Linked DNA regions of Azotobacter salinestris. The protein of the gene in region 1 interacts with the protein of each later gene in a pairwise test. Links are inferred from orthologs where the notes say so. Each region holds a gene or a part of one and is shown on either strand. Other genes may lie near its edges.

Region 1 (3,099 bases):
AGTATCCGGTGCAGGAGGTGACCATCGCCGGCAATCTGCGTGACATGTTCCGACAGATCGTCGCAGTAGGTAACGATTTGGAGCATCGCAGCAACATCTGCACCGGCTCGGTGCTCGTGGAGCGGATGACTCTGGCGGGAAGTTGAGCAAGGTGACGTCGGCTGGAGTGCGCCGCCGAATGACTCGGCGGCAGCAGGCAGTGCTGGCGTTGGTTATTCGTCTTCGTCGAAGCGGTTGTTGATCAGCTGAACCAGGGCTTCCAGCGCTTCCCTATCCTGTTCGCCTTCCGTATGCAGGTGAATGTGCGTCCCCTTGCCGGCAGCCAGCATCATGACTGCCATGATGCTTTTGCCGTCGACCAGGCTCTCCGGAGCCCGGCCAATGCGCACCGTGCAGGCATAGCGCCCGGCAACGCCGACGAACTTGGCGGCTGCCCGGGCATGCAGCCCGAGCTTGTTGATGATGGTGACTTCGCAGGCGGGCATCGCGTTATCCATCCTTCAGCAGAGGTCGCGGTGGCGGACCTGAACGTTCTTGAGTGACTGCTTCAAGGCTCGGCCGAGCCGGTCGGCCAGGTAGACCGAACGGTGATGGCCGCCGGTGCAGCCGATCGCGATGGTGACATAGGCACGGTTGCTGGCAGCGAAGCGGGGCAGCCATTTCTGCAAATAGGCCTGGATATCCTGGTACATGTCCTCGACGTCCGGCTGGGCCGCGAGGTAATCGGCAACCGGTCGGTCCAGGCCGGAAAAGTCACGCAGATCCGGCTTCCAGTAGGGATTGGGAAGGCAGCGCACATCGAATACCAGATCCGCATCCACCGGCATGCCTCGCTTGAAACCGAAGGATTCGATCAGAAAAGCCGTTCCCGGTTCCGGCTTGTTCAACAGGCGCAACTTGAGCGTATCGCGCAACTGATAGAGGTTGAGATGGGTGGTATCGATCTTGAGATCGGCTCGATCCTTGATGGGCGCGAGCAGCCGGCTTTCTTCGCGGATCGCTTCGGCCAGCGAACGGTTCTCGTTGGTCAGCGGATGGCGTCGGCGGGTTTCCGAGAAGCGCTTGAGCAGGGTCTCGTCGTCGGCGTCCAGATAGAGCAGGTCGCAGAGGATATAGCGAGTGCGCACCTCGGCCAGCAGTTCGGGGAAGCGCTTCAGCTGGCTGGGCAGGTTGCGTGCATCGATGGACACCGCGACCTGGGGCTCGATCAATTCGGTATGCAGCAGTGCCCGCTCGGCCAGTTCGGGAAGCAGGACAGCCGGCAGGTTGTCGATGCAGAAGAAGCCGTTGTCTTCCAGTACGTCGAGGGCGGTGCTTTTGCCGGAGCCGGAGCGGCCGCTGACGATAATCACGCGCATGATGGGAGCTTTCCGTCGTCAGGCATGAATGCCGAAAGCTGGGTTGCCAATTGCTTGTTCACAGCCGACGCACCTCCGCACTCCCGGACGGAGCCTTACAGGCCCTTCTGTGCGTCCGCGACCACCTGGTAAAGGGCTTCGCTGCTCTCGACCTGGCGCAGGCGCTCGCGCACCTCGCTGCGATCGAGCATGCTGGCGATCTGGCGAAGCAACTGTAGATGCTCGTCGGTGGCGGCTTCTGGTACCAGTAGGACGAACAGCAGGTCGACCGGTGCGGCATCGATGGCATCGAAGTCGATCGGCGCATCCAACCGCAGCAGGACGCTGATCGGAGCGGGGCAACCGGGCAGGCGGCAATGGGGGATGGCGATGCCGTTGCCAAAACCGGTCGAACCCAGTTTTTCACGAGCAATCAGGCTCTCGAAAATGGTCTGCTGATCCAGGTCGGGCATTTCGCGGGCGACCAGGGCAGCTATGTATTCGAGGGCGCGCTTCTTGCTTCCTCCCGGCACGTTCACCAGGGAACGGCCGGGGGTCAGAATGTCTTCGAGTCTGATCATGGGGCGAAGGAGTCAGCGGGCCGTAGCGCCCTGCTGGCGTTCGATCTGCTTTTCCTTGTGCTTGATCAGTTGACGGTCAAGCTTGTCGACGAGCAGGTCAATGGCCGCATACATGTCTTCATGCTCGGCGTTGGCGACCACTTCGGCGCCGGCGACATGCATGGTCGCCTCGATCTTCTGCTTGAGCTTCTCGACCGACATGATCACCTGGACATTGGTGATGCGGTCGAAATGGCGCTCGAGCCGGCTGATCTTCTCCTCGACATAGTCGCGTAGGGCGTCGGTCACATCCAGTTGATGTCCACTGATGTTGACTTGCATACCGCTTTCTCCTTGTTTCTATTTTGATGCAGGCTGACGGGCCTGCTACCGGTATACGCTGCTTCGAGTGGCCGCTGAGCGCTGCTGCCGTCTCGGCGGCCGACCCGATCCTGTTACATAAGTCGCTTGCGTTCGCTGGAAGGCGCGATGCTGAGCGATTCCCGGTATTTGGCGACTGTACGGCGAGCCACCTGTATGCCCTGCTCTTCCAGTAAACCAGCGATCTTGCTGTCGCTCAATGGCTTTTTCGGATTTTCCGCGGCGATCAGTTTCTTGATGATGGCGCGGATGGCCGTGGACGAGCACTCACCGCCTTCGGCGGTGCTGACGTGGCTGGAGAAGAAGTATTTCAGCTCGTAGATGCCGCGCGGAGTGTGCATGTATTTCTGGGTGGTGACCCGTGAGATGGTCGACTCGTGCATACCGACCGCCTCGGCGATGTCATGCAGCACCAGCGGTTTCATGGCCTCTTCGCCGTAGTCGAGAAAACCCCGTTGGTGCTCGACGATCTGCGTGGATACCTTCATCAGAGTTTCGTTGCGACTCTGCAGGCTCTTGATGAACCAGCGTGCCTCCTGCAGCTGGTTGCGCATGAAGGTGTTGTCGGCGCTGGCATCGGCACGTCTGATGAAACCGGCATAATGGGGGTTGATGCGCAGGCGCGGCACGGCCTCCTGGTTGAGCTCCACCAGCCAGCGGTCATTGTGCTTGCGCACGATGACATCGGGCACCACGTATTCGGGCTCGCTCGCCTCGATCTGGGCGCCGGGACGAGGATTCAGGCTCTGAATCAACTCGATCACCGGGCGCAGCTCCTCTTCCTTGAGTTTCATGCGTCGCATCAGTTGGGTGAAGTCGCG
Region 2 (3,316 bases), 1.1 Mb from region 1 along the record:
GGTGGTCGCCTCGCTGCGCCTCTTCGCTCTGCTGCCGTGGCGTGCCGTGCAGGGCGTCGGTGCCGGCATCGGCTGGTTGATGGCGCATGTGCCGAACCGTTCGCTCGAGGTGGTGCGAATCAACATCGAACACTGCTTTCCCGAACTCGATGCCGGCGCGCGCGCGCGTCTGGTGCGGCAGAGCCTGCGGGACACCGGCAGGACCCTCACCGAAAGCGCCTGCGCCTGGATCTGGCCGGCGCGCAAGTCCCTCGCCCGGGTGCGCGAGGTGGAGGGTCTGGAGGTTCTCGAGCAGGCGCTGGCCTCCGGCAAGGGCGTGGTCGGCATCACCAGCCACCTGGGCAATTGGGAAGTGCTCAACCACTTCTATTGCAGCCAGTGCAAACCGGTCATCTTCTACCGGCCGTCGAAGCTCCGGGCGGTGGACGAGCTGCTGCAGCGCCAGCGCGTGCAGCTAGGAAACCGCATCGCGCCCTCGACCCGCGAAGGCATCCTCTGCGTACTCCACGAAGTGCGCCGGGGCGGCGCGGTGGGGATTCCGGCCGATCCGGAGCCGGCCCAGGGCAGCGGTCTCTTCGTGCCCTTCCTCGGCACCCGGGCGCTGACCAGCAAATTCGTGCCGAACATGCTCGCCGGAGGCAAGGCGGTCGGCGTTTTCCTGCACGCGGTGCGCCTGGACGACGGCTCGGGCTACCGGGTGATCCTCGAGGCGGCGCCACCGGAGATGTACAGCGAGGACACGGAAGCCGCCGTGACGGCGATGAGCAGGGTGATCGGCAGGTACGTGCGCGCCTATCCCAGCCAGTACATGTGGACCATGAAGCGCTTCAAGCGGCGCCCGCCGGGCGAGCGGGCATGGTATTGAAGACGCCGTGCGGCACCCGCCTTCAGAAGAAGGTCAGCCCCACCTGGAACAGCCGCTCCACGTCGCGGATGTACTTCTTGTCGACCAGGAACAGGATCACGTGGTCGCCGGATTCGATCAGGGTGTCGTCGTGGGCGATCAGCACCTGCTCGTCGCGGATCACCGCGCCGATGGTGGTGCCCGGGGGCAGCTCGATCTCGCCGATCATGCGCCCGACCACCTTGCTCGACTTCGAGTCGCCGTGGGCGATGGCCTCGATGGCCTCCGCCGCGCCACGGCGCAGCGAGTGCACGCTGACGATGTCGCCGCGGCGCACGTGGGTCAGCAGGGTGCCGATGGTGGCCAGTTGCGGGCTGATGGCGATGTCGATCTCGCCGCCCTGCACCAGGTCGACGTAGGCCGGGTTGTTGATGATGCTCATCACCTTGCGCGCGCCGAGGCGCTTGGCCAGCAGCGAGGACATGATGTTGGCCTCGTCATCGTTGGTCAGGGCGAGGAAGATGTCGGCCTCGTTGATATTCTCCTCGACCAGCAGGTCCTTGTCCGAGGCGTTGCCCTGCAGCACGATGCTGCTGTCCAGGGTGTCCGAGAGGTAGCGGCAGCGCGCCGGATTGGACTCGATGATCTTCACCTGGTAGCGGCTCTCGATGGCCTCGGCCAGACGCTCGCCGATGTGCCCGCCGCCGGCGATGACGATGCGCTTGTTGCTGATCTCGAGGCGCCGCAGCTCGCTCATCACCGCGCGGATATGGGTCCTCGCGGCGATGAAGAACACCTCGTCGTCGGCCTCGATCACCGTGTCGCCCTTGGGCAGGATCGCCCGGTTGCGGCGGAAGATCGCCGCCACCCGGGCGTCCACGGTGGGCATGTGCTCGCGGATCTGCCTGAGCTGCTGGCCGACCAGCGGGCCGCCGTAGTAGGCGCGTACCGCGACCAGCTGGGCCTTGCCGTCGGCGAAGTCGATCACCTGCAGGGCGCCGGGGTATTCGATCAGGCGCTTGATGTGGTTGGTCACCACCTGCTCCGGGCTGATCAGCACGTCCACCGGAATCGCCTCGTTGCTGAACAGCCCGGCGCGGGTCAGGTAGGCCGATTCGCGCACCCGGGCGATCCGCGTCGGGGTGTGGAACAGGGTGTAGGCGACCTGGCAGGCGACCATGTTGGTTTCGTCGCTGTTGGTCACCGCCACCAGCATGTCGGCGTCGTCCGCACCGGCCTGGCGCAGCACGGTGGGGAAGGAGCCCTTGCCGAGGATGGTGCGGATGTCCAGGCGGTCGCCGAGATCGCGCAGGCGGTCGCTGTCGGTGTCCACCACGGTGATGTCGTTGGCCTCGCTGGCCAGGTGCTCGGCCAGGGTGCCGCCGACCTGGCCGGCGCCGAGAATGATGATCTTCATCGACTCTTTCCTCAGCCGCGCGGACCGGCGGCGATCTTGATCAACTTGGCGTAGTAGAAGCCGTCATGGCCGTGCGGCTGCGGCAGCAGCTGGCGGCCGTGGCGCTGTGCCAGGCCCGGTTTGACGCCGACGAAGCTGGAGGCGATGTCCAGTTCGCGGGCGCCGGGCGTGCGGGCGAGAAAGGCGGCGATGGTGTCGCTGTTCTCCGCCGGCAGGATCGAGCAGGTGGCATAGAGCAGGATGCCGCCGACCTCGAGAGTCGGCCACAGGGCGTCCAGCAACTCGCCTTGCAGGACGGCGAGCGCGGGGATGTCGCTGGCCTGGCGGGTCAGCTTGATGTCCGGATGGCGGCGGATCACCCCAGTGGCGGAACAGGGCGCATCGAGCAGGATGCGCTGGAAGCGGCGACCGTCCCACCAGGCGTCGGTGGCCCGTGCATCGGCGGCGATCAGCCGGGCCTCGAGGCCCAGCCGGTCGAGGTTTTCGCGGACCCGCGCCAGACGCTTCTCCTCCGCATCGAGAGCGACCAGCTCGGCCAGCCGCGGCTCGGTCTCCAGCAGGTGGCAGGTCTTGCCGCCGGGCGCGCAGCAGGCATCCAGCACGCGCTGGCCGGGCATCAGTTCGAGCAGGTAGGCGGCCAGCTGGGCGGCCTCGTCCTGCACGCTGATGCGGCCCTCGGCGAAGCCCGGCAGGCTGCGCACGTCGCGCGGCTCGCCGAGCAGGATGCCGTCGCGGCTGAAGCGGCAGGCGCTGGCCGGGATGCCGGCGGCCTCCAGCTCGGCGAGGTAGATATCGCGCGAGGTCAGCCGGCGGTTGACCCGCAGGGTCAGCGGCGGGTGCTCGTTGTTGGCGGCGCAGATGGCTTCCCAGTGCTCCGGCCAGTGCTTCGCCAGGGCCTGCTGCAGCCAGCGCGGATGGGCGGTGCGCGCCACCGGATCGTTCTCCAGCGCGCCGAGCAGCGCCTCGCCTTCGCGCTGCACACGGCGCAGCACGGCGTTCAGCAGGGCCTTGGCCCAGGGCTTTCTCAGTTGTTCGGCACAGGCCACGGTTTCGCC

What was found.
Region 2: the proteins of ptsN (region 1) and trkA interact in binary tests that used the Escherichia coli proteins (3 or more experiments, as listed by UniProt). The link is inferred for Azotobacter salinestris from one-to-one orthologs.

The regions. Positions count from the first base shown.
Region 1 is NZ_CP045302.1:1,546,831-1,549,929, reverse strand. The notes cover bases 187-2,965. They hold ptsN (PTS IIA-like nitrogen regulatory protein PtsN), read right to left. Parts: upstream 1,919-2,965; coding sequence 1,454-1,918; downstream 187-1,453. Other genes in these bases: GCU53_RS07305 (RNA polymerase factor sigma-54), read right to left, coding at 2,353-2,965; hpf (ribosome hibernation-promoting factor, HPF/YfiA family), read right to left, coding at 1,931-2,239; rapZ (RNase adapter RapZ), read right to left, coding at 501-1,358; GCU53_RS07325 (HPr family phosphocarrier protein), read right to left, coding at 213-485. In the rest of the region: metalloprotease PmbA, read left to right, coding at 1-146; more of GCU53_RS07305, read right to left, coding at 2,966-3,099. UniProt on the Escherichia coli protein: Seems to have a role in regulating nitrogen assimilation.
Region 2 is NZ_CP045302.1:2,673,496-2,676,811, reverse strand. Bases 75-3,070 are described here. They hold trkA (Trk system potassium transporter TrkA), read right to left. Parts: upstream 2,262-3,070; coding sequence 888-2,261; downstream 75-887. Other genes in these bases: rsmB (16S rRNA (cytosine(967)-C(5))-methyltransferase RsmB), read right to left, coding at 2,273-3,070; GCU53_RS12585 (lysophospholipid acyltransferase), read left to right, coding at 75-865. Also shown: more of GCU53_RS12585, read left to right, coding at 1-74; more of rsmB, read right to left, coding at 3,071-3,316. UniProt on the Escherichia coli protein: Part of the constitutive potassium transport systems TrkG and TrkH. May regulate the transport activity of TrkG and TrkH systems. Binds to NAD(+) and NADH.